Regions from separate parts of the Streptomyces sp. 5K101 genome, predicted to be linked through region 1. Evidence: riboswitches for the same ligand, from Rfam matches in the RefSeq annotation. Region 1 holds a riboswitch; the other holds the start of a gene.
The links. A riboswitch is a leader RNA that binds a small molecule or an ion and turns the genes downstream of it on or off. The one in region 1 is predicted to bind glycine.
Positions count from the first base shown of each region.

Region 2: it holds a riboswitch for glycine, as region 1 does, so the genes downstream of both, gcvP (aminomethyl-transferring glycine dehydrogenase) here and gcvT (glycine cleavage system aminomethyltransferase GcvT) in region 1, are expected to answer to the same signal.

Region 1 covers NZ_JBKFFO010000011.1:270,522-285,121, reverse strand. Annotated here, with positions in the region: gene ACLB9X_RS22605 (ATP-binding protein) at 1-80, shown strand, start outside; gene ACLB9X_RS22600 (YncE family protein) at 546-1,739, shown strand; gene ACLB9X_RS22595 (GNAT family N-acetyltransferase) at 1,826-2,464, opposite strand; gene ACLB9X_RS22590 (EF-hand domain-containing protein) at 2,567-2,782, shown strand; gene ACLB9X_RS22585 (L-serine ammonia-lyase) at 2,884-4,251, opposite strand; gene glyA (serine hydroxymethyltransferase) at 4,398-5,657, opposite strand; gene gcvH (glycine cleavage system protein GcvH) at 5,681-6,055, opposite strand; gene gcvT (glycine cleavage system aminomethyltransferase GcvT) at 6,114-7,229, opposite strand; glycine riboswitch at 7,376-7,474, opposite strand; gene ACLB9X_RS22565 (AAA family ATPase) at 7,622-8,293, shown strand; gene ACLB9X_RS22560 (enhanced serine sensitivity protein SseB) at 9,015-9,761, shown strand; gene ACLB9X_RS22555 (enhanced serine sensitivity protein SseB C-terminal domain-containing protein) at 9,881-10,669, shown strand; gene ACLB9X_RS22550 (ABC transporter substrate-binding protein) at 10,859-12,526, shown strand; gene ACLB9X_RS22545 (ABC transporter permease) at 12,611-13,615, shown strand; gene ACLB9X_RS22540 (ABC transporter permease) at 13,626-14,579, shown strand; gene ACLB9X_RS22535 (ABC transporter ATP-binding protein) at 14,586-14,600, shown strand, end outside.
Region 2 covers NZ_JBKFFO010000023.1:46,141-60,740, reverse strand. Annotated here, with positions in the region: gene ACLB9X_RS29995 (DNA polymerase IV) at 1-1,168, shown strand, start outside; gene ACLB9X_RS29990 (PRC-barrel domain-containing protein) at 1,258-1,638, opposite strand; glycine riboswitch at 1,753-1,850, shown strand; gene gcvP (aminomethyl-transferring glycine dehydrogenase) at 2,031-4,916, shown strand; gene ACLB9X_RS29980 (DUF5999 family protein) at 4,996-5,202, opposite strand; gene ACLB9X_RS29975 (hypothetical protein) at 5,502-6,092, opposite strand; gene ACLB9X_RS29970 (glutamate-cysteine ligase family protein) at 6,582-8,093, shown strand; gene ACLB9X_RS29965 (CPBP family intramembrane glutamic endopeptidase) at 8,535-9,353, shown strand; gene ACLB9X_RS29960 (PhzF family phenazine biosynthesis protein) at 9,393-10,214, opposite strand; gene ACLB9X_RS29955 (PadR family transcriptional regulator) at 10,352-10,966, shown strand; gene ACLB9X_RS29950 (SRPBCC family protein) at 11,018-11,446, opposite strand; gene ACLB9X_RS29945 (Clp protease N-terminal domain-containing protein) at 11,697-12,236, shown strand; gene ACLB9X_RS29940 (EamA family transporter) at 12,268-13,266, shown strand; gene ACLB9X_RS29935 (DMT family transporter) at 13,430-14,410, shown strand; gene ACLB9X_RS29930 (pyridoxamine 5'-phosphate oxidase family protein) at 14,465-14,600, opposite strand, start outside.

The DNA of each region.
Region 1 (14,600 bases):
CCCTCTCCGACCGCTGGGGCGTCGATCTGCTGCCGCGCGGCAAGACCACGTGGTTCGAGATGCGCGTCGTCGACCGCTGAGGCGTGCCTGCGGCCGATGGTCCGGCCGCGAGAACGCACAGAAGCCCCCGTGCGCCGTCGTGCGGCGCGTCGGGGGCTTCCGTGGGGAGCGCCGTGGATCGGGGGGGTGTCATCCACGGCGGCTGGTGACGACCTGGCCCGGGTCAATGGGGGTCGTGTCGTCGACTATGACAGACGGACGCCTCGTCGCCAAAACTCCAGATGCCGTCAAAAACAGTAATTAATCGGATGTTCCGCGCGTGAATCGTAGGTGAAACAGGGCGCCGTCCTTGTGATGGCCGTATAGATATCGACATCAGGGCGTATTTCATCGGCCGTCGCCGCTACTGGTGGGCGTGTGCCCCGCGACCCGTGGTGCGAGTGAATTGGGTCAATCATTACCTTTTGCCTCATCCACCCCTACTGTGCATCTCCGTGACCCCGAACCGCCGCGGATCGCCTGCGGTGATCACCACGGAGCTGCCGATGCATCCGACGACCTCCCTCACCCAGCGGACCACGGCGCTCCTCGTCGGCGCCCTCCTCCTTCTGCTCGCCGGCTGCGGCTCGGGCGGCGAGAAGGCCGGGGCACGCGGCACCGAGCAGGCCGCCCCGCCCGTCGAGCAGAAGAAGATCGCGGCCACCCCGGCCGGGCTGCCCGGCATGCCACCGGTCCAGGACCCCGAGGACATCTACGCCGCCGACCGGCCCGGCATGCTCTCGCCGGTCGTCAAGGGCTTCCCCTCGCGGGTGTACGTCCCCAACACCAACTCCAACACGGTCTCGGTCATCGACCCCGCGACGTACGAGGTCATCGACACCATCCCGGTCGGCGTGCAGCCGCAGCACGTCGTCCCCTCCTGGGATCTGAAGACGCTGTGGGTCAACAACAACCGCGGCCACACGCTCACGCCGATCGACCCCGCCACGGGGAAGGCGGGCAAGCCGGTCGACGTCCACGACCCGTACAACCTGTACTTCACACCCAACGGCAAGTACGCCGTCGTCATGGCCTCCCTCGACCGCGAACTCGTCTTCCGCGATCCGCACACCATGGCGACCAGGCACACCGAGCCCGTCTCCTGCTACGGCGTCAACCACGCGGACTTCTCCGCCGACGGCCGGTACTTCATCGTCTCCTGCGAGTTCTCCGCCGAACTGCTCAAGGTCGACACGGAGAAGATGAAGGTCGTCGGCCAGCAGCGGCTGCCCTACGAGGGCGCCATGCCGCAGGACGTCAAGCTCTCCCCGGACGGCAAGACCTTCTACATCGCCGACATGGTGGCGCACGGCGTGTGGGTCCTCGACGGAGAGAAGTTCACCGAGCCCGCGCTGCTGCCCACCGGCAAGGGCGCCCACGGCCTCTACGTCAGCCGCGACTCCAAGGAGATGTACATCTCCAACCGCGGCGAGGGCTCGATCTCCGTCTTCGACTTCGCCCGCAACAAGGTGACGAAGAAGTGGCAGTTGCCGGACGGCGGCAGCCCGGACATGGGCGGCGTGTCCGCCGACGGCAAGGTGCTGTGGCTCTCGGGGCGTTACGACGCCGAGGTGTACGCCATCGACACGAGGACCGGCGAGCAGCTCGCCCGCATCCCCGTCGGCAGCGGCCCCCACGGGCTCGCCGTCTACCCGCAGCCCGGCCGCTACTCCCTCGGCCACACCGGCGTCTTCCGGTAGGCCCGCGAACTCGGCCACGGGCGGGTGACGTTGCACGGGCGGTGCCACGGGGACCATGAGCAGCCGGGGCGGGGCTGCGTCCCCGCTCAGTACGCCGCGAGGACCGCCTCCGAGCCGACGGGCCGGTACCCGGCCGCCTGGAACGCCCGTACGCTGCGGGCGTTGCCCGGCGCCTGCTGCGACCACACCACCGGCCCCGGCACCAGATGACGGGCGGCACGGGCCAGTGCCTGGCCGAGGCCCTTGCCGCGCGCCTCCTCGTCGACCTCGACCGACACCTCCCAGCGGTCCGCCACCCCGCGGCCGAGGATCAGCACTCCCGCGTCGGCGGCCCACACCCGCACGTCCCGGCGGCGCTTGAGGGCACTCGCCACGCGGGGATGGTCCGGGTCCACCAGCTCACGCAGCCGGAGGCCGGGGTCGCCGGGCAGCGAGCCGGCGACGGTCACCAGGTCGATGGTGTCCATACGGCGGCCCGTTCGGGCCATCAGGGCCCACAGGAACCCCGGATTCATCGCCGCCGCGAGCGGATCGGCCGCCGTCGCCGCCAACTGCTCCCGTACCCATGCCGGATCCTCGTCGGTGAAGACCACCGAGTGGGCGGTGAAGGCCACCACGCCCGCGTCCCGGGCGTCCGGTTGCCCGACCACCGTCACCGATCCGTCCGGCGGCGGAAACCGTCCCTCCGCCGCGGCTTTGAGAATCTCCGCCAGTGTCCCGCTCATCGCACGCCTCCCCGTGCCCGTGGTCCCGGGCTCCCCTCCATGATCACCCGAACGGGCCGATAATCTGACCCCCGTCAGTAATGCACCAAGAAGGGGTGGACTGTGGCGGACATCGAGGAAGCACGCAAGGCGTTCGACCGTTACGACGCGGACGGCGACGGCTTCATCACTGCGGCCGAGTACAAGACGGCGATGGCTCAGATGGGTGACTGGAACGTCACCGAGTCGGTCGCCGAGGCCGTGATCGCCGCGCAGGACACCGACAAGGACAAGCTCCTGTCGTTCGACGAGTTCTGGGACCACCTGAACAAGGCCTGAGGCTGCGGCGCGGGGCCCGTCGGCGGCACCCGCGCGTAGGTCCGCAGAAACGACGAGGCGCCCCCCGGGATCCCGGGGGGCGCCTCGCCCGTGTCGGACGCTCAGCACTCGATGATGTTCACCGCGAGACCGCCGCGCGCCGTCTCCTTGTACTTCACCGACATGTCCGCGCCGGTGTCCTTCATGGTCTTGATGACCTTGTCCAGGGACACCTTGTGGGTGCCGTCGCCGCGCATGGCCATCCGGGCGGCGGTGACGGCCTTGACCGCCGCCATGCCGTTGCGCTCGATGCACGGGATCTGGACGAGGCCGCCGACCGGGTCGCAGGTCAGGCCCAGGTTGTGCTCCATGCCGATCTCCGCGGCGTTCTCGACCTGCTCCGGAGAGCCGCCGAGCACCTCCGCGAACGCGCCCGCGGCCATCGAGCAGGCGGAGCCGACCTCGCCCTGGCAGCCGACCTCGGCGCCGGAGATGGAGGCGTTCTCCTTGAAGAGCATGCCGATCGCGCCCGCCGCGAGCAGGAAGCGGACCACACCCTCCTCGTCGGCGCCGGGCACGAAGTTCACGTAGTAGTGCAGGACCGCCGGGATGATGCCGGCCGCGCCGTTCGTCGGGGCGGTGACGACCCGGCCGCCGGCCGCGTTCTCCTCGTTCACGGCCATCGCGTACAGCGTGATCCACTCCATGGCGAGCGCCTGCGGGTCGCCCTCGGAGCGCAGCTTGCGGGCCGTGGTGGCCGCGCGGCGGCGGACCTTGAGGCCGCCGGGCAGGATGCCCTCGCGGGACATGCCGCGCGCCACGCACGCCTCCATGACCCGCCAGATGTCCAGCAGTCCGGTGCGGATCTCCTCCTCGGTGCGCCAGGCCTTCTCGTTCTCCAGCATCAGCGCGGAGATCGACAGGCCGGTCTCCCTGGTGAGGCGCAGCAGCTCGTCACCGGTGCGGAAGGGGTACTTCAGCACGGTGTCGTCGAGCTTGATCCGGTCCTCGCCGACCGCGTCCTCGTCGACCACGAAACCGCCGCCGACCGAGTAGTACGTCTTCTCCAGCAGCGTCGTGCCCTCGGCGTCGTGGGCCCGCAGCGTCATGCCGTTGGCGTGGTAGGGCAGGGCCTTGCGGCGGTGCAGGACCAGGTCCTTGCCGAAGTCGAAGCCGATCTCGTGCATGCCCAGCAGAGAGATCCGCTTGTCGTGCTTGATCCGCTCGACCCGGTCGTCGGCGGTCTCGACGTCGACCGTGCGCGGCGAGTCGCCCTCCAGGCCCAGCAGGACGGCCTTGGGCGTGCCGTGGCCGTGGCCGGTCGCGCCGAGGGAGCCGTACAGCTCGGCGCGTATCGAGGCGGTCGGGGCCAGCAGGCCCTCGTTCTTCAGCCGCCGGGCGAACATCCGGGCGGCACGCATCGGGCCCACCGTGTGGGAGCTGGAGGGGCCGATGCCGATCGAGAACAGGTCGAAGACCGAAAGGGCCACGGAAAACTCCTTGTGGGGTGGTAGACGCCGGTGTCTGCCAGGTGGTGCAGAGCGATGCGGTGGAAACGTGGTGCGGGGCACCGCGCTCACTGTCCAGTGTGCGCGGTGCCCCATTTGTTTGGCTCCGGGCCGTTACGGGAGATCCGTCACAGTCCGGGGTAGAGGGGGTGCTTGTCGGCGAGGGCGGTGACCCGGGCGCGCAGGGCCTGCGCGTCGTAGGTGGGCTTGAGGGCCTCGGCGATGATGTCGGCGACCTCGCGGAAGTCCTCGGCCGCGAAGCCGCGGGTGGCGAGGGCCGGGGTGCCGATCCGCAGGCCCGAGGTGACCATCGGGGGCCTCGGGTCGTTCGGGACGGCGTTGCGGTTGACGGTGATGCCGACCTCGTGGAGGCGGTCCTCGGCCTGCTGTCCGTCGAGCTCGCTGTTGCGCAGGTCGACCAGGACGAGGTGCACGTCGGTGCCGCCGGACAGGACGGAGACGCCGTGCTCGGTGACGTCCGCCCGGACCAGGCGCTCGGCGAGGATCCTGGCGCCTTCGAGGGTGCGCTGCTGGCGCTCCTTGAACTCGTCGCTCGCGGCGACCTTGAAGGAGACGGCCTTGGCGGCGATGACGTGCTCCAGCGGGCCGCCCTGCTGGCCGGGGAAGACCGCGGAGTTGATCTTCTTGGCGAGCTCGGCGGTGGACAGGATGACGCCGCCGCGGGGGCCGCCGAGGGTCTTGTGCGTCGTGGTGGTGACCACGTGGGCGTGCGGCACCGGGTTGGGGTGCAGACCCGCGGCGACCAGGCCCGCGAAGTGGGCCATGTCGACCATGAGGTAGGCGCCGACCTCGTCCGCGATCCGGCGGAAGGCGGCGAAGTCGAGCTGCCGGGGGTACGCGGACCAGCCGGCGACGATGAGCTTGGGCTTGGACTCCTTGGCCAGGCGCTCGACCTCGGCCATGTCGACCTGCCCGGTGGCGTCGTCGACGTGGTAGGCGACCACGTTGTAGAGCTTGCCGGAGAAGTTGATCTTCATGCCGTGGGTCAGGTGACCGCCGTGGGCCAGGTTCAGACCCATGATCGTGTCGCCCGGCTTGAGCAGCGCGAACATGGCGGCGGCGTTGGCCTGCGCGCCGGAGTGGGGCTGCACGTTGGCGTGCTCGGCGCCGAACAGCTCCTTGATGCGGTCGATCGCGATCTGCTCGACCACGTCGACGTGCTCGCAGCCGCCGTAGTAGCGGCGGCCGGGGTAGCCCTCGGCGTACTTGTTGGTCAGGACGGAGCCCTGGGCCTCCATGACCGCGACCGGGGCGAAGTTCTCCGACGCGATCATTTCCAGGGTGGACTGCTGACGGTGGAGCTCGGCGTCGACAGCGGCGGCGACATCCGGGTCCAGCTCGTGAAGAGGGGTGTTGAGAAGCGACATCACTCGGTCCCTAACGTCGTGGGTCAGCCCGCGAAATCGGTGTACTCGTCGGCGGAGAGCAGGTCCTTCGGCTCCTCGGCGACGCGCACCTTGAAGAGCCAACCGCCCTCGAAGGGCGCGGAGTTCACCAGCGACGGGTCGTTGACGACATCCTCGTTGGTCTCGGTGACCTCACCGCTGACCGGCGAGTACAGGTCGCTGACCGACTTGGTGGACTCCAGCTCGCCGCAGGTCTCGCCCGCGGTCACCGTGTCACCCACCTCGGGGAGCTGGACGTACACCACGTCGCCGAGCGCGTTCGCCGCGTGCTCCGTGATGCCGACCGTCGACACGCCGTCCTCGGCGGCCGACAGCCACTCGTGCTCCTTGCTGTAGCGCAGCTGCTGGGGGTTGCTCATGACCTGAATTCTCCTGTACGCGGGGGAGTGGTGGTGAACGAAGAGGGGGTGCGGACGATCACTTCTGGCGCTTGTAGAAGGGCAGCGCCACGACCTCGTACGGCTCGTGCGTGCCGCGGATGTCGACGCCGACGCCCGGCGTGCCCGGCGCGGCATGGGCAGCGTCCACGTACGCCATGGCGATCGGCTTGCCGAGGGTCGGGCTCGGCGCGCCCGAGGTGACCGTGCCGATGACCTTGCCCTCGGCGACCACGTCCATGCCGGCCCGCGGCACCCGGCGGCCCTCGGCGACCAGGCCGACGAGCTTGCGCGGCGGCGCCGTCTGGGCGCGCTCGGCGGCGGCCGCGAGCGCCTCGCGGCCGACGAAGTCGCCGTCCTTCTCGAACTTCACGACCCGGCCGAGACCCGCGTCGAACGGGGTGAGCGCCGTGGTCAGCTCGTGCCCGTACAGCGGCATGCCCGCCTCCAGGCGCAGCGTGTCGCGGCAGGACAGGCCGCAGGGGATCAGCCCGGCCGGGGCACCCGCCTCGGTCAGCGCCTGCCACAGCTTCTCGGCGTGCTGCGGCTCGACGAACAGCTCGAAGCCGTCCTCGCCGGTGTAGCCCGTACGGGCGATGAGCGCCGGGACGCCCGCGACGGTGCCCGGCAGGCCCGCGTAGTACTTCAGGCCGTCGAGGTCGGCGTCGGTGAGCGAGGCGAGGATGCCGGGGGACTGGGGACCCTGGACCGCGATCAGCGCGTACGCGTCGCGGTCGTCGCGCACCTGCGCGTCGAAGCCGGCCGCGCGCTCGGTGAGCGCGTCGAGGACGATCTGGGCGTTGCCGGCGTTGGCCACGACCATGTACTCGGTGTCACCGAGGCGGTAGACGATCAGGTCGTCGACGATGCCGCCGTTCTCCTGGCAGATCATCGTGTAGCGGGCCCGGCCGGGGCCCACCGTGTCGATGTTGCCGACGAGCGCGTAGTTCAGCACGTCGACGGCCTGCGGGCCCGTGACGGTGATCTCGCCCATGTGCGAGAGGTCGAAAAGACCGGCGGTCGTGCGGACGGCGTGGTGCTCGTCGCGCTCGCTGGCGTAACGCAGCGGCATGTCCCAGCCGGCGAAGTCGGTCATGGTCGCGCCCAGCGAACGATGCAGGGCATCGAGCGCTGTACGACGGGGGGCGTTGCTCATAGGTAGGGCTCCCAGGGCATGGCTGCGAGGACAATCCTCCCCATCTGTCATCGGAACCTGAGAGGTTCGCCGCGACCCCGCGTATGGATGGTCGTGGCTTGCACCTTGGGTGGAGCCGTCCGGGCGACTCTCTTTTCAGATCTGCCTCATCGCACGCGGTACGGGGCCTGAGAGATTCAAGGGAGGAACTTGCTCCTTCGGCGCCCCGCCACACCAGGTGGCCGGGACTCTCCCGCGCGGATTCAAGCGGCCGGTATGCAGTTGGCGCGCACATCATTGCACGCCTGCGGCGGGAGTGGGGCGCGCGGACCGTGGCAAAGTCGGTTGTCCTGTATTACCAGTTCTTTACACTTCATGGGCAAGGGTGGGGTGACCCGACTTGGGGGAGCGTGATGATGTTGCAGCGGTCCGGCGCATACGCCGCCACAGCTGCGGGGATGCCCGTCCAGCAGGGCGCCTCCGTCAGTGGCCTGCTCGGGGCGCCCGCGCCCGTCCTGCGCGACCTGCGGGCCCGCGCGGGCCGCGGCCCGCGCGCCCTGGAGTTCGCGGCCGGTGACGTGGTGGTCGTCTCGGGGCTGCCCGGGAGCGGCAAGACGACGATGATGAAGCGCGCGGTGACCGGGCGCGGGATCGACTCGCAGGACACCCGTGACCGGTGGGACGCGCGCACGCCCCGCCTTCTGCCCTACGCCGTCTACCGCCCCCTCGTGCGCCTCGCGCACTACGCGGGCCTGTGGCGCGCCCTGCGCTCGGGCGAGAGCGTGGTGGTGCACGACTGCGGCACCCAGGCCTGGGTGCGGCGCTGGCTGGCGCGGGAGGCGCGGCGGCGCGGGGCGTCGCTGCATCTGGTGCTGCTGGACGTGCCGCCGCGGGTGGCGCGACAGGGCCAGCGGGAGCGGGGGCGCGGGGTGTCGGGGTACGCCTTCGCCCGCCACCGCCGGGCGGTGGGCCGCCTGATCGCCGACGCCGAGTCGGGCCGCCTGCCGCGAGGCTGCACGTCGGCGGTCCTTCTGGACCGGGAGGCTGCGGGCCGCCTCCACGTCCTCGGCTTCACGTCCCGCTGACCCTGGGGGCGGGTGAGGTCGGGGGCTCCGCCCCCACGGGTCGCCGGCGGCGCCGGTCGGCAGGGGCCGACGGCCCCGTGAGGTGCGCGCCTGTCGGGGCCCTGCCCCGCGCCCCCATGGCGCGCTTGTCGGGGCACTGCCCCGGGCCCCCATGGCGTGGGCTTGTCGGGGCGCTGCCCCGAGTCTCAAGCGCCGGCGGGGCTGGTTGTGGCGGGCGGCGCCGGTTGACCGTGCGGGCCCGGGCGCAGTACGCGGCAGGGGCGGACGGCCATGAGGCCCGGCGCACTCACCGGGGCTCCGGCCCCCGTGCCCCGCGGGTCGGGGCGGACGGCCCGGTGTGGTGGGCGCGCTTGTCGGGGCGCTGCCCCGAGCCCCGCGCCTCAATCGCCGGCGGGGCTGGTTTGTGGTCGGCGGCGCCGGTTGGCCGTGCGCGGCGGGGGCCGACGGCCCGGTGAGATGAGCGCGCTCATCGGGGACCCGCCCCCGGGCCCTCGTGGGGCATCGACGGCCCTCGCGCCCGCAGCGCGCATTCCCGGGCGCTGCCCCGACCCCCGCGCCTCAAGCGCCGGCGGGCAACGGGGGCCGGGGCGGAGGCCCGGGGTCGGGGAGGGGCGGGGTGGGGGAGGCCCCGCGCAGCGGTCCCGAGGCCCGGCCACTATCGTCGACGCCGCGAACACGCACGGCGCCGGGGCGCGCGCCCCGGGGAGGAAGAGACGAGCGCATGGAGAATCCGTACCGCGGCTGGCCCGGGAACGAGCTGGAGGAGGTCCTCGGCGCATCCGTCGGCACCCCCTCCGCCGGAGCCCGCATCGTCGAGGTGCTCGGCCGCAGCAGTGTCTGGGTCCCCCTGCCCAACGGCGGCGGGCCCGACAGCCTCGATCTCGACCTGCCCACCATGGAGATCGAGGGCGCCGCCTACGTACCCGTCTTCAGCTCCGAGCACCAGTTCCTGACCGTCGTGGGCTCCCACATGTCGTTCACCGTCGCCCCCGCGCGCGAGTTCGCCCGCGGGCTGCCCCCGCAGCTCGGCATCGCCGTGAACCCCGGCGGCACCGTCGGCGTCCCCCTGCCGCCCCCCGCCGTCGCCGAGCTGTGCCGCGTGGGGCGCACCCCGCTGGATGGTGCCGCGTCCGGCGGGCGGGTGCGGCTCTTCGAGCCGGACTGGCAGGAGGAGCCCGTCGACTTCCTCGCCGCCGCGGCCGGCGAGTTCGAGGCCACCGGCGTCGTGCTCACGGCGCGCCGGGCGCTCGCCTCCGTCGAGGGCGAGGCGCCGGTCCTCTTCGTGGGCGTCCAGCTCTCCTCGTGGGAGGGCGACCGCAACGCCCCCATGGACGCGCTCGGTCGCGCGCTCAGTCGCGTCCACGTCCCCTGGCCGGTGAATCTCGTCCTGCTGGACGTCGCGCAGGATCCCGTGGGCGACTGGATGCTGGAGCGCGTACGCCCCTTCTATCAACGACATCACGCGTAGAAGTCAAGCCGGTGCCAGGACGGCCGCTTAAGCTGGTTTGATGGCCTGGCCGGAGGTCCCCTGACACAGGGACGGACCACTCGGGCACGGGTACGGATCGAAGAGGGGCGGAATCCAGGGTGAGCGCGTCAGGCACCGCGGCGACCGGGCAGGTCGAGCACATGCTGCGCCAGGTGACTCCCGGGCGCTACGACGCGTACGAGGCACTGCTGCACGCCCTCGCCGACCCCGCCGGTGGCCGGATCTGGATGCTGCTGTGGCACGGGCAGCCCGGTTCCCCCGACGCGCAGTACGGGCACATGGAGGTCGACGGCGTCGGCTACGCCCCGTGCGTGACCTCGGCGCAGGAGCTCGCCGTCTCCGGCTGGAGCCGCGCGTACGAGGTCGTCACCGGCCGGGACATCGCCCGCGCCCTGTATCCCGAGCGCTGCGGCATCTGGCTCAATCCGCACGCCCAGGGCGGCGGCGTCGGCATCCCGTGGCTGGACCTGCGCCGTATCGCCACCGGCCTCGACCGGATGCCCGCGGGACCGCTGCGGCTGTCGGACCCGGCCGTCGAGATCCCCCAGTTCTACGCGCTGCTCACGCAGAACGCGCACCGCACGCCGGCCGTGCGCTCACTGCGCCGCGCCTGGGTGCAGCCCACCGTCGGTCCCGCGTACCTCGCCATCGGGCTCGATCTGTACGACACCGGACCGCAGGCGGTCGACGCGGCGCGGGCGATGATGCAGCAGTCGATCGGCGCGGTCCCGGACGGGCTGCCGGTCTCCACGGTCGCGCTGTCGGACGAGTACGACCCGGTGACGATGTGGATGCGGGCGAACGCCCGGCCCTTCTACGACCGGGAGGCGCACGGCGGGGCCCAGCCGGCCGGCGGTTACGGCTACCCGCCGGTGGGCGCTCGCTGACCGTTCGTCGACTGCCGCGGATGCCGGGGAGGTTCGGCCCCCGGCGTGGGGATGCCCCGTATCAGTCCGGTTTGTTGAGCGTCCGGGTCTCGACTAGGTATCACCGTTATCCGGACCGTTCTCCCTGGTGTCTCCCGTCTGTAGTGTTCGGCCGGTCAAGACTCCACATGGTGAACCAGGGGTGGACCCATGCGAATTTTCAAGTCCGGGCCTGTCCGGGCGATCACGGCGGCGGTCGCCGTCGGGCTGATCGCGACAGGTTGCGCCAGCGAGCGGGACAAGGGCGGTGACAAGACGGCGAAGGACACCTTCGTCTTCGCCGGCGCCGGCGACCCTGGTTCTCTGGATCCCGCTCTCGCGAGTGACGGTGAGACCTTCCGCGTCACGCGCCAGGCCTTCGAGGCGCTGCTCGAGCACGAGTCGGGCGGCAGCAAGCTCGTCGGCGGGCTCGCGGAGAAGTGGTCCAGCAACCCGGCCGGCACCGTATGGACGTTCAACCTCCGGAAGAACGTGAAGTTCCACGACGGCGAGGCGTTCAACGCCGCCGCCGTCTGCGCGAACTACGACCACTGGTTCAACTGGAAGGGCACGTACCAGTCCAGCGCGGTCTCCTACTACTGGCAGACCATCATGGGCGGGTTCGCGAAGAACGAGGACCCCGAGGCTCCGAAGGCGAACTACAAGTCCTGCACCGCCAAGGACGAGAACACCGCCGTCATCGAGGTCAACGAGCCCTCCGCCAACCTGCCCGGCGGCTTCTCCCTCCAGGCCCTGGCGATCCACTCGCCGAAGGCGATCAAGGAGTACGCGAAGCAGGACGCGACCGCCAAGGGCGACGCGATCACGTACCCGAAGTACAGCCAGGAGGCCGGCACGGTCGCCGGCACCGGCCCGTACAAGATCGTGAAGTGGAACAAGGGCAACAAGGAAGTATCCCTCGAGCGCTTCGACGACTACTGGGGCGAGAAGGCCAAGATCAAGAACCTGGTCTTCCGCACGATCGACACCGAGGAAGGCCGTCGCCAGGCCCTGCAGGCCGGTGACATCAACGGCTACGACCTCGTCGCCCCGGCCGATGTGAAGACCCTGGAGGGCGAGGGCTACCAGGTCCCGACCCGTGACGTCTTCAACATCTTCTACGTCGGCATGACGCAGTCGAAGAACCCGGCGCTGAAGAAGCCCGAGGTCCGCCAGGCCCTCACGCACGCCATCGACCGCGAGCACCTGGTCAAGACGCAGCTGCCCGAGGGCGGCAAGGCCGCGTCCCAGTTCATGCCCGACACGGTCGCCGGCTTCTCGGACAAGGTGAAGACCTACCCGTTCGACACCAACAAGGCCAAGGAGCTCCTCAAGAAGGCGGGCGAGGAGAACCTCAAGATCGAGTTCTGCTACCCGACCGAGGTCACCCGCCCGTACATGCCCGCCCCGCAGGACATGTTCGAGCTGATGAAGGCCGACCTGGAGAAGGCCGGCATCACCGTCACCCCGAAGGCCATGAAGTGGGCCCCGGACTACCTGGACGCCACCGAGGCGGGCTCCTGCGCCCTGCACATGCTCGGCTGGACCGGTGACTTCAACGACGGCTTCAACTTCATCGGCACCTGGTTCGCCGGGCCCGACAAGCAGTGGGGCTTCGAGGACAAGAAGGTCTTCGACGCGGTCAACGCCGCCTCGAAGGTCACCGACCCCGCCGGCCGCGTCGACGCGTACAAGAAGGCCAACGAGGCGATCATGGAGTACGTCCCGGGCATCCCGATCTCGTCCTCCCCGCCGGCCATCGCCTTCGGCAAGAACATCAACCCGCCGAACGTCTCCCCGCTGACGCAGGAGAACTTCGCCGAGACCTCGTTCAAGTAATCGCACACCAGCGGGTCCGCCCGGCCACCGCTCCAGGTGGCCGGGCGGAGTCGCATCGACGCACGTAAGAAAGGGGCATGCGGGGTGCTGCGACTTGTCATACGACGACTGCTTCAGCTCATTCCCACCCTGCTCGGCCTGTCGGTTCTCCTCTTCCTCTGGCTGAACCGGCTGCCCGGCGGACCCGCCTCAGCGATCCTGGGCGAGCGGGCGACCGAAGCCGAAGTGGCACGCATCAACCGGGCGCTGGGACTCGACGAGCCCGTCCACATCCAGTACTGGCGCTTCCTCAAGCGCATCGTCGAACTGGACCTCGGCACCTCCACCCAGACCGGCCAGCCGGTGTGGGAGGAATTCACCCTGCGCTTCCCGGCCACGGTGGAACTCAGCATCGCCGCGATCCTCATCGCGGTCGCCGTCGGCATCCCGCTCGGCTACCTGGCGGCCAAGCGCCGCGGAGGCTGGCTCGACGTCGCCTCGGTGTCGGGATCGCTGGTCGGCATCTGTATCCCGGTGTTCTTCCTCGCCCTGCTCCTCAAGGGCGTCTTCGCCGTCCAACTGGGCATCTTCCCGAGCTACGGGCGGCTGTCGACGGGTATCGACGCCACGGACGTCACCGGATTCGCGGTTCTCGACGGTCTGCTGACCGGCGAACTCGACGCCAGCTGGGACGCGATCATGCACCTGGTGCTCCCCGCCGTCGCGCTCGCCTCCATCCCGCTCGCCGTCATCGTGCGCATGACCCGCGCCAGCGTCCTGGAGGTCCTCGGCGAGGACTACATCCGCACCGCCGAGTCCAAGGGTCTGGACAAGCGCGTCGTGCGCGGCCGGCACGTCCTGCGCAACGCGATGCTGCCGGTGGTCACCGCCGTCGGTCTGCTGACCGGCAGCCTGCTGTCGGGTGCGGTGCTGACCGAGTCGGTGTTCTCCTTCGGCGGCATCGGCTCCTTCATCCGCACCTCTATCGACGCCCGGGACTACCCGGTGCTCGTCGGGTTCATCCTCTTCATCGCGATGGTGTACGTCCTCATCAACCTGCTGGTCGACCTCGCGTACAGCATCATCGACCCGAGAGTGCGGGTGCACTGACGTGACGACCATGACCAAGAAAGTCGACAAGATCGACCGGCTCGCCGAGTTGATGCAGCAGACCGAGGTCACCTCGGGCGCCAGTCTCTGGCGCGAGGCGATGCGGCGCCTGAAGTCCAGCAAGATGGCCGTCATCGGTGTGGTCATCATCGCCGCGTTCGTCGTCCTGGCGGTCATCGGCCCGTGGATCGCCCCGCACGCTCCCACTGCCCAAACCTGGCGCGACGAAGTCCTGACCAACCAGGGCAAGTTCGTCGGCATGCGCGGCGAGAACTGGTTCGGCCTGGACCACCTCGGCCGTGACATGTTCTCCCGCATGCTCGTCGGAGCCCGGCAGACCCTGCTCGTCGGCGTCGTCTCGATGCTCATCGGCCTCGTCGTCGGCGCTGTCGTGGGTGTGCTGTCCGGTGCCGCGGCGACCCTCGGCGGCAGGCCCGGCCAGCGCCTCGACACCGTGATCATGCGGATCACCGACATCATGCTGTCGCTGCCGTCGCTGCTGCTCGCGGTCTCCATCGCCGCGGTGATGGGTCAGTCCCTGACGACCGTGATGATCGCCGTGGGTGTTGTCCAGATCCCCATCTTCGCCCGTCTGCTGCGTGGTTCGATGCTCGCCCAGGGCGGCGCCGACTACGTCCTCGCGGCGAAGGCGCTCGGCGTACGCCGCAAGCGGATCGTCCTCACCCAGATCCTGCCGAACTCGCTGAGCCCGGTCATCGTCCAGGCGACGCTCAGCCTCGCCACCGCGATCATCGAGGCCGCGGCCCTGTCGTACCTGGGCCTCGGCAACCCCGACCCGGCGATCCCGGAGTGGGGCGTCATGCTCTCGCAGGCGCAGCGCTTCTTCGACAACGAGCCGATGATGGCGGTCTATCCGGCGGTCGGCATCATCATCACCGCCCTTGGCTTCACCCTGCTCGGCGAGGCCATGCGCGAAGCCCTCGACCCGAAGCTGCGAGGCTGAAGTCCCATGGCACTGCTTACT
Region 2 (14,600 bases), on a different contig from region 1:
CGTGGAGCCGCTCAGCCTGGACGAGGCCTTCGTCGATCTGGAGGCGGGCGGTGCCGCCCACGACTCGGTCTCGGCGCGTGCCACGGGGGAGCGGCTGCGGGCCGACATCCGGGCGGTGACGGGGCTGACGGGGTCCGTCGGCCTGGCGGGCTCCAAGATGTTGGCGAAGATCGCCTCCGAGCAGGCGAAACCGGACGGCCTCGTCCTGATAGAGCCCGGCACCGAGAGGGAGCTGCTCGGGCCCCTGTCCGTACGCACCCTGCCCGGCGTGGGCCCGGCGACCGGCGAGCATCTGCGACGCGCTGGGATGACCACGGTCGCCGACCTCGCGGAGGCCGGCGAGGACGAGCTCGTACGCCTGCTGGGCAGGGCTCATGGCGCGGCTCTGTTCCGGATGGCGCTCGGGCACGACGACCGTCCGGTGGTCGCCGAGCGGGACGCGAAGTCGGTTTCCGTGGAGGACACCTTCGACGTGGACCTGCACGACCGGGTGCGGGTGCGGATCGAGGTGGAGCGGCTCGCCGAGCGCTGTGTGCAGCGGCTGCGGGCGGGCGGGCACTCGGGCCGGACGATCGTCCTGAAAGTCCGGCGCTACGACTTCTCGACGCTCACGCGCTCCGAGACGCTCAGGGGGCCCACCGACGACCCCGCGGTGGTGCGGGAGGCCGCCGGCCGGCTGCTGGAGTCCGTGGACACGACAGGCGGCGTACGGCTGCTGGGGGTCGGGGTCACGGGGCTTGCCGACTACACGCAGGAGGATCTCTTCGCGCAGGCCGCGGCCGAGGAGGCCGCGGCGGCCTCCTCGGCCGCGTCGCCGGTCGAGGCCGCTGAGCCGCCGGAGGGCGTCGAGCGGGAGGCGGCACCGGCGGCTCCGGCACCGGAAGGGCCCACCGCGCGGCACTGGTCCGCGGGGCAGGACGTCCGGCATGCCGTGTACGGGGCGGGCTGGGTGCAGGGGAGCGGCGTGGGGCGCGTGACCGTGCGCTTCGAGCAGCCGGGGTCGGCGCCGGGCCGGGTGCGTACGTTCCGGGTGGACGACGAGGACCTCCAGCCGTCGGACCCGCTCCCCCTGGTGCCGACGGCCTCCCCGGGCGGCGCCGGGCCTGGGGCGGAGCCACCGGGGTCGCGGGACGCAGCGCGGGGGCACCCTTACGAGACCGGAGCCTGAGGGGAGGGGTGGGCTTGGGGGCGGCGGGGCGAGCGTGTCCGTGCGTGGAGGGGGCGTCGGCCTGACGGACCGTGGCCGGAGGGCGGGCGTCAGTCGTCCTGGCCGGCGACCTGGCCGAAGGAGGAGTCACCGGTGGACGGGGCCGGCGCCGGGGGAGTGGAGAGGTCGAGACCGTAGTGGTGGTAGAGCTGGAGCTCCTGCTCGGGGGAGAGATGGCGGCCGACGCCGAAGTCGGGAGCATCCTTGATCAGGGCCCGCTCGTACGGGACGTGGAGGGCGTTGTCGATGAGCTTGCTCGGTTCCAGGGGGACGAACGCGTCCCGGCTGAACAGTCCCGTGCGTACGGCGGCCCACTCGGGCTCGCCCGTGGCGTCGTCCAGGTAGACCTCGTCGACGGTGCCGATCTTGTGGCCGTCGCGGTCGAACGCCTTGCGGCCTATCAGGCTGCGCGGATCGATATCGGTCTGCACGGTCCCTCCAGTGGGTCGCACCTGTTCTACAGTCACTACAAAAGGGCACATCTCGTGTGACGGCCACTTGAAGATTCGTCATAGGAACGCGCTGGTACCCTGGCAATCGGCTGTTGACCCTGTGCGGGAGAGTCCACCGGTGACCCCACCGGCGGCGCCGAAGGAGCAAATCCTCCCCGGAATCTCTCAGGCCCCTGTACCGCACGGACGAGGTCACTCTGGAAAGCAGGGCGGGCGTCGGACGGCATCCGCTCTCACCGACGGTGAAAGCCGGCGCGTCGTCCCACGGCGCCCGGTGAAGCTCTCAGGTTGAGATGACAGAGGGGGAGGCCGTCCGGGCATCCATGCCGCGATGCCCCTCGCAGGTCGATCAAGACCAGGAGGCCTCCCACATGACCGCCAACCGCATTCCGCTCTCCCAGCTGGAGCGAGGCACCCCCTTCGAGCAGCGCCACATCGGGCCCGACGCCGCTGCCCAGGCGAAGATGCTCGCGCAGGTGGGGTACGGATCGCTCGACGAGCTGACCGCCGCGGCGGTGCCGGATGTGATCAAGAGCGCCGAGGCGCTGAACCTGCCCGACGCCCGCACCGAGGCCGACGTCCTCGCCGAGCTGCGTGCGCTCGCGGACCGCAACCAGGTGCTCGCGCCCATGATCGGCCTCGGCTACTACGGCACCTTCACGCCGCCGGTCATCCTGCGGAACGTCATGGAGAACCCGGCCTGGTACACCGCGTACACGCCGTACCAGCCAGAGATCTCCCAGGGACGGCTCGAGGCCCTCCTGAACTTCCAGACGGTCGTCTCCGACCTCACCGGCCTGCCCACCTCCGGCGCCTCGCTGCTGGACGAGGGCACCGCGGCCGCCGAGGCCATGTCGCTCGCCCGCCGGGTCGGCAAGGTCAAGGGCGGCGTCTTCCTCGTCGACGCGGACACCCTGCCGCAGACCATCGGCGTGATCGAGACCCGCGCCGAGCCCACCGGCGTCGAGGTCGTCACCGCCGACGTGAGCGAGGGCATCCCCGCCGAGATCGCCGAGCGCGGCGTCTTCGGCGTGCTGCTCCAGTACCCGGGCGCCTCCGGTGCCGTGCGGGACCTGAGGCCGGTCATCGAGCAGGCGCACGAGCTGGGCGCAATCGTCACCGTCGCCGCCGACCTGCTGGCCCTCACCCTGCTCACCTCGCCCGGCGAGCTCGGCGCGGACATCGCCGTCGGCACCACCCAGCGCTTCGGCGTGCCGATGGGCTTCGGCGGCCCGCACGCGGGCTATATGGCGGTGCGGGACACGTTCGCCCGCAGCCTGCCCGGCCGCCTCGTCGGCGTGTCCGTGGACGCGGACGGCAACAAGGCATACCGGCTCGCGCTCCAGACCCGTGAGCAGCACATCCGCCGCGAGAAGGCCACCAGCAACATCTGCACCGCGCAGGTGCTGCTCGCCGTCATGGCGGGCATGTACGCCGTCTACCACGGACCCGAAGGACTGCGCGGCATCGCCGAGCGTACCCACCGCTACGCCACCGTCCTGGCCGACGGGCTGCGGGCCGGCGGCGTCGAAGTCGTGCACGGCGCGTTCTTCGACACGCTCACGCTGCGCGTGCCGGGCAAGGCCGCCGACGTCGCCGCCGCCGCGCGCGAGGGCGGGGTCAACCTCCACCTCGTGGACGCCGACCACGTCTCGGTCGCGTGCGACGAGACCACCGGCCGCGACCAGCTGACGGCCGTGTGGTCCGCCTTCGGCGTCCAGGGCGACGTCGAGGCGCTGGACGGGGCGAGCACCGACGCCCTGCCGGCCGCGCTGCTGCGCTCCGACGACTACCTGACCCACCCGGTCTTCCACCAGCACCGCTCCGAGACCGCAATGCTGCGCTACCTGCGCAGGCTCGCCGACCGCGACTACGCGCTGGACCGCGGCATGATCCCGCTCGGCTCCTGCACGATGAAGCTGAACGCGACGACGGAGATGGAGCCGGTCACCTGGCCGGAGTTCGGCCAGATCCACCCCTTCGCGCCCGCCGAGCAGGCCGAGGGCTACCTGACGCTCATCCACGAGCTGGAGGAACGCCTCTCCGAGGTCACCGGCTACGACAAGGTCTCGATCCAGCCCAACGCCGGATCGCAGGGCGAGCTGGCCGGTCTGCTGGCCGTGCGCGCCTACCACCGCGCCAACGGCGACGAGCAGCGCACCGTGTGCCTGATCCCGTCCTCCGCGCACGGCACCAACGCCGCCAGCGCGGTGATGGCCGGCATGAAGGTCGTCGTCGTGAAGACCGCGGACGACGGCGAGATCGATGTCGAGGACCTGCGCGCCAAGATCGAGCAGTACCGCGACGAGCTCTCCGTGCTGATGATCACCTACCCGTCGACGCACGGCGTGTTCGAGGAGCACGTCGCCGACATCTGCGCCCAGGTGCACGACGCCGGCGGCCAGGTCTACGTGGACGGCGCCAACCTCAACGCGCTGGTCGGTCTGGCCAAGCCGGGCAGGTTCGGCGGCGACGTCTCGCACCTGAACCTGCACAAGACCTTCTGCATCCCGCACGGCGGCGGCGGTCCCGGCGTCGGCCCGGTCGGCGTGCGCGCCCACCTCGCGCCCTACCTGCCGAACCACCCGCTGCAGCCGACCGCGGGCCCGGAGACCGGCGTCGGTCCGATCTCGGCCGCCCCGTGGGGCTCGGCGGGCATCCTGCCCATCTCCTGGGCGTACGTCCGTCTCATGGGCGGCGAGGGTCTCAAGCGGGCCACGCAGGTGGCCGTGCTCGCGGCGAACTACATCGCCAAGCGTCTGGAGCCGCACTACCCGGTGCTCTACACCGGCCCGGCGGGTCTGGTCGCCCACGAGTGCATCGTCGACCTGCGGCCGCTGTCGAAGGCCACCGGTGTCAGCGTCGACGACATCGCCAAGCGCCTGATCGACTACGGCTTCCACGCGCCGACCATGTCGTTCCCGGTGGCGGGCACGCTGATGATCGAGCCGACGGAGAGCGAGGACCTGACCGAACTCGACCGCTTCTGCGACACGATGATCGCGATCCGGGCCGAGATCGAGAAGGTCGCGTCGGGCGCATGGCCGGCGGACGACAACCCGCTGCGCAACGCCCCGCACACCGCGGCCGCCCTCGGCGGCGAGTGGGACCACGCCTACAGCCGTGAGGAGGCCGTCTTCCCGGCAGGTGTGAGTGCTGCGGACAAGTACTGGCCGCCGGTCCGCCGTATCGACGGCGCCTTCGGCGACCGCAATCTGGTCTGCTCCTGCCCGCCGCTGGACGCGTACGACAACTGACGCCCGGCGCGCGGCGCGCATGGATCGGGGCCGGTACGGAGAACTCTCCGGCCGGCCCCCGGTCGTGTCGGTGACCGCGCTACGCGGCGGTCACCACCTGGCCGGTCTCACGCGGCCGGTGCGGTGCGATGACCTGCCCGTCGGGCAGCAGTTCGCCGGTGTCCTCGAAGAGGAGCACACCGTTGCACAGGAGGCTCCAGCCCTGCTCCGGGTGGTGCGCCACCAGGCGTGCCGCCTCCCGGTCGGCTGAGTCGGGTGAGGGGCAGGGTGGCTGGTGCTGGCACATGGATGGGTTCTTTCGCTGCGATGTGGTGAGTGTCCTGCGGCTCGATGAGCTGTTCATGGCCGCCCCCGTATCTGTCGGTCGGTTCCCAGTGTTCCCCCACGGGCGTCGATCCGCAGGGATTTCACAGCAGCTCTTCCTACTGATTCATGACGCGTCACCCACGCGAGCGGTTCAGCGCAACAGGGCTGTCCTTTCGGGTGGTTCCTGGTGACCCGGCAGAGCTAGTCCGGCCGGGCCATGCGCCGCTCAGCAGTACGCCCCGCGACCGTCCGGTCGCGGGGCGTACGGGAGATGCGAGGTCAGGCGGCCGGTGAGTCGAACAGGGGCCGCGGCGTCAGCCGCAGGGTCAGCACAGGCAGCAGATCGGCGACCCGGTGCGGCCGGTGAGCCGTGATGCCCGGCGGGGCGGGGGCCAGCGGCACCAGGACGTCGGTCGGCTGAAGCGTGCCGGCGGACGCGTCCGCGTCGACGTCGCGATGCAGCCAGAGCGTGAGCATGTACAGCTCCGGCACGGACAGCAGGCGCGGCTGGAATGGTGCTCCCATGGCCTCCGCCTGGCGCAGCGCACGTTCCGTGGAACCGAGATAGGGCCCTTCGAAGAAGTGGGAGAAGGCCCAGCCGTCCGGCGTCGGCCTGGTGTCCGCCGCGGCCACGGCACGATCGCCGCTGCGGATCAGGAAGCGCCATCCGGCGAGCCGGGTGTACGGCATGCCGGCGGCCGGGACGACTCGGTCCAGGACGTGGACCGGAAGCGGCAGTTCGGGGCTCAGGGGTCCCTGGACGGACCTCAGAGCGGGTGTCGGAGCCTCACGGACGGCCGTGGGGGAACCGAGTGCTGCGAGAACGCTGCGCAGGGCGGGCGCGGGGGCCGGGGGAACATGCAGCGGCATGGTGGGTCGCCTCTCACTCAAGAGACACGGTGATGCGGGGAGGTGCGGACGGCACTGTCGGCGGATGGGCCGCGCGGGGCCGGAAAGACCACCTGGCGCCGAAGGTCGGCCCATCCCGAAGAGTTTATACGACCCGTGTTCAGTGATTGTTTCCGCTAGCCGTGCCGGCGATTTTCCGCAAGGCCTATACCGGCCCCTTCCGCTCCGGATTTCCGACGCGTTCTCCGCGTGGCGATGTCATGGCCTGCGGCTTTCTCCGCAGCGTGGTAGGCCGAATCCGTACGGTGTTTTCGCCCCGGCCGGATCCGGAAAGTGACCATCGCATCACACGGCGGGAAGTGTCCGGTGAATGTGCCCCATGACTGCGGGCTCCAGCCTATCGGGAGCGGACCTGCCGTGCAGGCGTTACGGATCAAAGAGTCTGGGCATTATCGTCCGTGACACGAGCGGCCCACGTGCGTGGCTGCCCACTCGAGGAGGGACGCTCCGATGGGGGAGAAGATCGTGGCAGGCGGGTTCGACCTGTCCGATCGTCAACGGTACCGGCGCAAGCTTCAGCAGTGCCTGGCGGGACTGGGTCGGCTGCTTGCGGAGAAGAGGTTCGACCGGCCCAGGAATCTGATGGGGCTGGAGATAGAGCTGAATCTCGCCGATGCGGACGGGACGCCGAGGATGATGAATGCGGAAGTACTCTCCCGCATCTCGAGCCCCGATTTCCAGACCGAGCTCGGAATGTTCAATCTGGAAGTGAACATCGTTCCGCACCGGCTGGACGGGCATGTTTTCGATCAGCTGGCGGAGGAGTTGCGGACCGGTCTCGCATATGCCGACCGCAGGGCCGCCGATGTGGGCTCGGGACTCGTGATGATCGGAATTCTGCCCACCTTGCGGCAGCAGGATCTGGTCTCCGCCAATCTCTCCCACGTCGACCGCTACATGCTTCTCAACGATCAGATCGTGACCGCACGCGGCGAGGAGTTCACCCTCGACATCGAGGGCGTCGAGCGGCTGACCTGCACCTCGTCGTCGATAGCTCCGGAAGCGGCCTGTACGTCGGTCCAGCTGCACCTGCAGGTGACGCCCGCCCGGTTCTCCGACGTGTGGAACGCGGCGCAGGCGGTCGCGGCCGTCCAGGTCGCCGTCGGCGCCAACTCGCCCTTCCTCTTCGGCAGGGAGTTGTGGCGCGAGTCACGCCCGCCGCTGTTCCAGCAGGCGACCGACACCCGCCCGCCAGAGCTCCAGGCGCAGGGGGTGCGCCCGCGCACCTGGTTCGGCGAGCGCTGGGTGCACTCCGCGTACGACCTCTTCGAGGAGAACCTGCGCTACTTCCCCGCGTTGCTGCCGATCTGCGACGACGAGGACCCGCTGCGGGTGCTCGACGACGGCGGGGTGCCGGGGCTCAAGGAACTGGTCCTGCACAACGGCACCGTGTATCGGTGGAACAGGCCGGTGTACGCGGTCGTCGACGGCGTGCCCCACCTGCGCGTGGAGAACCGTGTCCTGCCCGCCGGCCCCACGGTCGCCGACGTCGTCGCGAACGCGGCCTTCTACTACGGGCTCGTGCGGGCGCTGGCCGAGGAGACGCGGCCGGTGTGGACCCGCCTGCCCTTCGCGGCCGCCCACGAGAACTTCGAGGACGCCTGCCGCCACGGCATCGACGCCGAACTGCTGTGGCCGCGCCCGGGCCGGGGCGGCGGTGTCACCCGCGTGCCCGTCGCCAAACTCGTGCGCGACGAACTGCTCCCGCTCGCCGCGGCCGGCCTGGACGCGTGGAACATCGAGCCCGCCGACCGGGACCGGTACCTCGGCATCATCGAGGAACGGTGCAGGCGGCGCATGAACGGGGCCTCCTGGCAGGCGGACACCTTCCACCGGGCGCTGGAGGCCGGCCTCGAACGGGAAGCGGCGCTCACGGCGACCACGCGGCGCTACTGCGAGCTGATGCGCGAGGGGGAGCCGGTGCACACCTGGCCCGTGGGCTTCCCCGGCGTGGCGTCGTGACCGGGCGTCGTGTTGTGACCGAACTGGGCGTCATGACCGGGCCGGGCGCCGAGGCCGCTGCGGTGTCGCGACCCGGTGAGGCGCGGCGGCGAGGTCGTCGAAGGCTCGGACTCGGCAGGAACCGGCGAAGGAGAGCAACCCGCTCCGCACGGCCGCCCCCGCCCCGGCCGAGACGCCGAGACGGTTGCGGTGGCGGCGACTGTGGTACGACGGCGGACGCGTGCACGGGACCTGCCTCTTTCCGTCACCTCGGCGTCGGGCAAGCTGTGACGTCCCATGCGGTGGTGCCCCTCCTTGTGCGGTGTGCAAGGAAAAAAGGGGACCGCGTCATCGTGATGACGTGTGTCCCCCCGGCCTGTCGCGTGCGATCTTCGTACCTGCATTCGAGACTCGAGCGGGACGAGGATGGGGACGAGACGGATTGGCGAACTGGAGGCAGTTGTGCAGGCGGAGCCCGGAGGCGTGACCGGATCTCTTCCCCAGGAAAGCGCGTCGCGGAAGATCCTGCGGTCCGAGACGGTGCTCGTCCTCGCGCTGTCGCTGGGCGCGAGCGCGGTCTCGTCCCTGATCCGCTTCGTCGGGTCGCTGACGAAGCCGGGCGGGCTCAAGGACCAGGCCGCGATGCTGAACTCGTCGGCCGCACCGGGGCGGCCGTGGCTCGATCTGGCCTGGCAGCTCTTCGGGATCACCACGGCTCTGGTGCCCGTGCTGCTCGTCGCGCACTTCCTGGTCCGGGAGCGCGCCGGACTCGGGGCGATCGGCTTCGACCGGAGCCGCCCGTGGTCGGACCTGGGCAGGGGCGCGCTCGTCGCGGCGGGCATCGGGAGCGCCGGGCTGGCCTTCTACCTCGGGGCGCGCGCCGCCGGGTTCAATCTCACCGTCGTGCCGGAATCGCTGCCGGACGTGTGGTGGAAGTACCCGGTGCTGATCCTCTCGGCGATCCAGAACTCCGTGCTGGAGGAAGTGATCGTCGTCGGCTATCTGCTGCGCCGGCTGGGGCAGTTGGGGTGGTCGCCGACGGCCGCGCTGGTGGCGAGTTCGCTGCTGCGCGGCTCCTACCACCTCTACCAGGGGGTCGGCGGGTTCGTCGGCAACATGGTGATGGGCGTGGTCTTCGTGCTCCTGTACCGCCGCTGGGGCCGGGTCGGCCCCCTGGTGGCGGCCCACGCGCTGCTCGACATCGTGGCCTTCGTCGGCTACGGACTGCTGGCCGGCCACGTGTGCTGGCTGCCCACGCCGACTGGCCGCGAGACCTGCTGACCGAGGGGCGTACGGCACCGGCCGCACGCCCGCGTCGGGTCAGGGCGCCGTCAGCAGCTCCCCGTCGATGACGGTCACGGCGCGGCCGGTGAGCAGTGTGCGATCGCCGCGCAGCACGGTGCGGACCAGACCGGAACGGGCGGACGCCTGGAGTCCGGTCAGCTCGTCGCGGCCCAGGCGCGCGGCCCAGAACGGTGCGAGCGCGGTGTGCGCACTGCCCGTTACGGGGTCCTCGTCGATGCCGACGCGGGGGAAGAAGCCGCGCGACACGAAGTCGTGGCCCGCTGACGGGTCGTCGGCCGCCGCAGTGGCGATGACGCCCCGCCGGGAGTGCGCCACCAGGGCCGCGAAATCCGGGGTCAGGGACCGGACCGTCGCCTCGTCGGACAGCTCCACCAGCAGGTCGCCGACGTGCTCGCCGGTGTCGTGTGCGGACAGGACGTCGGCGCCGAGTGCCTTGGGAACGCCGTCGGGAACGGGGACGGGAGTGAGCGGCGCGGTGGGGAAGTCGAGGGTCACGGTCGCGTCGTCGTGGGCGGTGGCGGTCAGGATCCCGCAGCGCGCGCTGAAGCGTACGGTGCCGCTCGCGGTGCCCGTGCTGTGCAGGACGTGCGCGGTGGCGAGGGTGGCGTGCCCGCACATGTCCACCTCGGCGACCGGGGTGAACCAGCGCAGCGCCCAGTCCGCCTCGCCGCCGCCGGGGAGGGGGTGCGCGAAGGCGGTCTCGGAGAGATTCACCTCCTTGGCCACGTTCTGGAGCCAGGCGTCGTCGGGGAATCCGTCGGAGTCCAGCAGCAGGACTCCGGCCGGGTTGCCGGCGAAGGGACGGTCGGTGAAGGCGTCGACGATACGAATCCGCATGCCGCGACCGTACGGCCGCGCAAAGCCGCAGGCCAAGGCCAAATCGGGAGAGCTGGACCGGGCGAGCATTGTCATACGACAGGTTCCGATATATCGTTGAAGCATCGCGACAGATCAACGATGGAAGGAGCGTAGCGATGCGTTCACATGGACACGGTCAGGAAGGCGAACACGGTCGGGGTCGTGGGCACTGCGGGCCCGGCCATCCGGGTCGGGGTGATTGGGAGGGTCGGCGGGCGGCGTTCGGGCCCTGGGGGCCTCCGTTCGGCGGACCCTTCGGTGGCGGACGCGGGCGCGGCGGCGGCCGGGGGCGGGCGCGGCGCGGTGACGTCCGCGCCTCGATCCTGGCGCTGCTCAAGGACCGGCCGATGCACGGCTACGAGATGATCCAGGAGATCGGCGAGCGCAGCGGCGGGGTGTGGAAGCCCAGCCCCGGCTCGGTCTACCCGACGCTCCAGCTGCTCGAGGACGAGGGTCTGATCGTCTCCGAGAGCGAGGGCGGCAAGAAGCTGTTCACGCTCACGGACTCCGGTCGCGCCGAGGCCGAGACAGGGCCCGAAGCCCCGTGGGAGGAGGCCGGGCGCGGCGTCGACTGGGACACGGTCAACGAGATCCGCCAGGCCGGTTTCGGACTGATGGAGGCGTTCGGCCAGGTCTGGAAGACGGGCAGTGCCGAACAGCGGCAGAAGGCGGTCGCGGTCATCAACGAGGCCCGCAAGAAGCTCTACCTGATCCTCGCTGACGAGCACTGAGCCGCACGCCGGCACCGAGGGGCCCCGTGCCGCGGGGCCCCGCGCGCGTGCTCAGGTGACCAGTCCGGCCAGCTTGCGCAGCGACTCGTTGAGCGCCGCCGTGGCCGAGTCCTTGAGCTTGCCGGCCATGAGGGAGACCGCCGCGCCCGTGAACTCGCCGTCGATGCGCACCGTCGTCGCCGAGCCGTCCGGGACCAGCTCGTAGCGGGTGCCGACGTCGACGGACATGGGCCCCTTGCCCCTGATGGCGAGCACCCGTTCCGTCTCCAGCTCCTCGACGGTCCAGGTCACCTCGGCGGGGAAGCCCATCAGCTTCATGTTCTCCGCGAACGTGGCCCCCCTCTCCAGCGGCTCCGGCCCGCCCCTGGGGAAGCTGGTGTGCGTGGCGTTCCAGCGGCCGTACGAGGCGAAGTCCGTCAGCTGGGCCCAGACCTTCGCCGCCGGCGCCTCGATGCGTGCCTCCGCGCTGACCTCGGCCATGCGGCCACTCCTTCCAGTCGGGTTACGGTGCCGCGGAACGTAGCTCCGGCCGCGCGAACATTCAATACTGACGACCCGTCAGATGTGACGGCCGCCCCTGGGCAAGGCGGCGTGCTGCGCGGAGCGAGAGTTGTCGCGATCTCATCCGCAAGGAGGAGGAACCGGCCACGCGTGCCCAACCTCCGTGGGATGTGCAAATGCTCCCCGGCGGCGACGCTCCGGATCCCCGGTGCCTGATGAGGTGGGATCTGTGCAGAACCCCATGCCGCGGGTGCCCCGGCAGCCCGCCCCCGTCCGTGCCGAGATCGAGGACTCGCTCACCGTCGAGCTGGCCTCGGTGGTCGCGGGCGCGCGCCGGAGGGCGCTGCGGGACGGTGACCGGCAGATCGACACGGCCCATCTGCTGCACTCGCTCCTGGAGTCGGACGCGGAGGTGCGGGCGGCGGTCGGCGACGCGGCGCAGGTCGCCCGGGTTCTCGGCTATCTCGTGCAGCGCAGCATCGGCTACGGGCTGCGCTGGCAGGGGTCGGTGGAGGACTCCGGGGTCCTCCCGGTGGTGCGGGCGGCCGCCGTGCCCGGCTGGTCGCCGTCGGCCGTCGCCGCCATGACGGGCGCCCTCGCCCGTGCGCAGATGCGCGGCGACCTGCGGGCCCGGGGCGTCGACGTCCTCTCCCGCGTCGTCACCGACCCCGAGTGCCGTGCCGCCGACGTCCTGCGCCGCGCGGGCGTCGACACGGCGCAGGTCGGCGTGCGGATCGCGGCAGCGTCTCGACATGTGTCACGGGGGTGACGGTCCTGACGCGCGCTGACATGATGGCCCGATGCGCACGTCTTCGGGAAGAAGCGCCGGCCTGGGCATCGCCCTCGGGTCGGCCTTCGCGTTCGGTGGGTCGGGAGTCGCGGCCAAGCCGCTGATCGAGGCGGGTCTCGACCCGCTCCATGTGGTGTGGCTACGGGTGGCGGGCTCCGCCCTCGTCATGCTGCCGCTGGCCTGGCGCCATCGTGCCCTCGTGCTGTGCAGGCCCGCGCTGCTCGCCGGCTTCGGCCTGCTGGCCGTCGCGGGCGTGCAGGCCTGCTACTTCGCGGCCATCTCCCGCATCCCCGTCGGCGTCGCGCTCCTCATCGAGTACCTGGCGCCCGCCCTGGTGCTCGGCTGGGTCCGCTTCGTGCAGCGGCGGCCGGTGACCCGCGCCGCGGTCGTGGGTGTCGTCCTCGCGGCCGCGGGACTCGCCTGCGTCGTCGAGGTGTGGGCCGGCCTGAGCTTCGACGCCCTCGGACTGCTGCTCGCGCTGGGCGCGGCCTGCTGCCAGGTCGGCTACTTCGTCCTGTCCGACCAGGGCGGCGACGGCGACGACGCGCCCGACCCGCTGGGCGTCATCGCCTACGGCCTCCTCATCGGCGCGGCGGTGCTCACCCTCGTGGCCAGGCCCTGGGGCATGGACTGGTCCCTGCTGGCGGGGCGCGCCGACATGAGCGGCACCGAGGTGCCGGCGGCGCTGCTGCTCGGCTGGATCGTGCTGATCGCTACCGTGCTCGCGTACGTCACCGGGGTCGTCTCGGTGCGCATGCTCTCCCCGCAGGTGGCCGGTGTCGTGGCCTGTCTCGAGGCGGTCATCGCGACCGTGCTGGCCTGGGTGCTGCTCGGCGAGCACCTGTCCGCCCCGCAGATCGCCGGCGGCGCCGTGGTGCTGATCGGGGCGTTCATCGCCCAGTCGCAGGCGCCCAAGGCACCGTCCGGGCCGGTCGCCGAGGGCGGAAGGGAAGCCGCCCGCGGCGGCGCGGCCGTCGAGGAGTTGTCCGCCGGACACCCCGCGCCCTAGGGTGGCGATCATGCATTTGACCGTACTTCCGCCGCCTGCCGCTTAGCGCGGGCGGCCGTTTTCCGACGAGGACCGGGCTCGGGGTGCTCCCGAGCGGTTCGCCGCTGCCCGCGTGACGGAGCGAGCGATCCCTCATTCCCTGTCCTCCACACGGAGAAGTCACGTGTCGAATTCCTCTGCAGCTCCTGTCGGCGTGCCCGTCGGACGGAGCCTCCTCTACCTCGTCTTCGCCGGCGTCGCCTGGGGCACCGCCGGTGCGGCGGCCTCTCTCGTCTTCGCGGTGAGTGATCTCGGTCCCCTCGCGCTGTCCTTCTGGCGCTGCGCGGGCGGACTCCTGCTGCTGCTCGGTGTCCTGGCCGTACGCGCACGCAGGCGTACGGCGGGCCCCGCACCGCGCGCCGTCGCCGAGTCCCGCGGGCGCGCGTACCTGCGCATCGTCGGCACCGGCCTCGGGCTGAGCCTCTTCCAGAGCGCGTACTTCGCGGCCGTCGAGGTGACCGGCCTCGCCGTGGGCACGGTCGTCACGCTCGGCGCGGGTCCCGTCCTCATCGCCGTCGGCGCCCGGCTCACCATGGGCGAGCGCCTCGGGCGCGGCGGCATGCTCGCGGTGGCCGGAGCGCTCGCCGGGCTCGGCGTGCTGGTCATCGGCGGCGAGGGCGGCACCGTACGGCCCGCCGGCGTCGTGCTCGCCGTGCTGTCCGCCGCCGGGTACGCGGCGATCACCCTGCTGACGCGATGGCTCGGCCGGGACGGCGCAGGCGGCGACTCGCTGTCGACGACGGCGTGGGCGTTCGCGATCGGTGCCGTCGGCCTGCTGCCGATGGCGCTCGCCGAGGGGCTGCTGCCGCACACCGCCGACTCCGCCCGGGTGGTGTGGCTGCTCGGCTATGTCGCGGCCGTGCCCACGGCACTCGCGTACGCGCTGTACTTCGCGGGTGCGGCCGTCGTCCGCGCCGCCACCGTCTCCGTGATCATGCTGCTGGAGCCGGTCAGCGCGGCCGTCATCGCGGTGACGCTGCTCGGCGAGCACCTGACGGTCGCGACGGTCGTCGGCACCCTGCTCCTGCTGACCGCCGTGGCCGGGCTCGCGGTGGCCGAGGCACGCGTCGCCGCCGTTCGCAGGCGCGCAGCGGCCACCGTGTGAGCGACGGGGGGCGGGGCCGCGCGGCACCGCCCCTGCCCGTCGTGCCGGTGCGGCTCAGCCCAGCGCGGCCAGGTAGTCCGGCAGGGCCACCGACTCCGAGAGGTCCGCCGACGGGACCGGGGCGCCGTACGACGGGGCCACCGGGACGACACCGGCCCAGTGCGGGAGGGCCATGTCCTCGGGCTCGTCG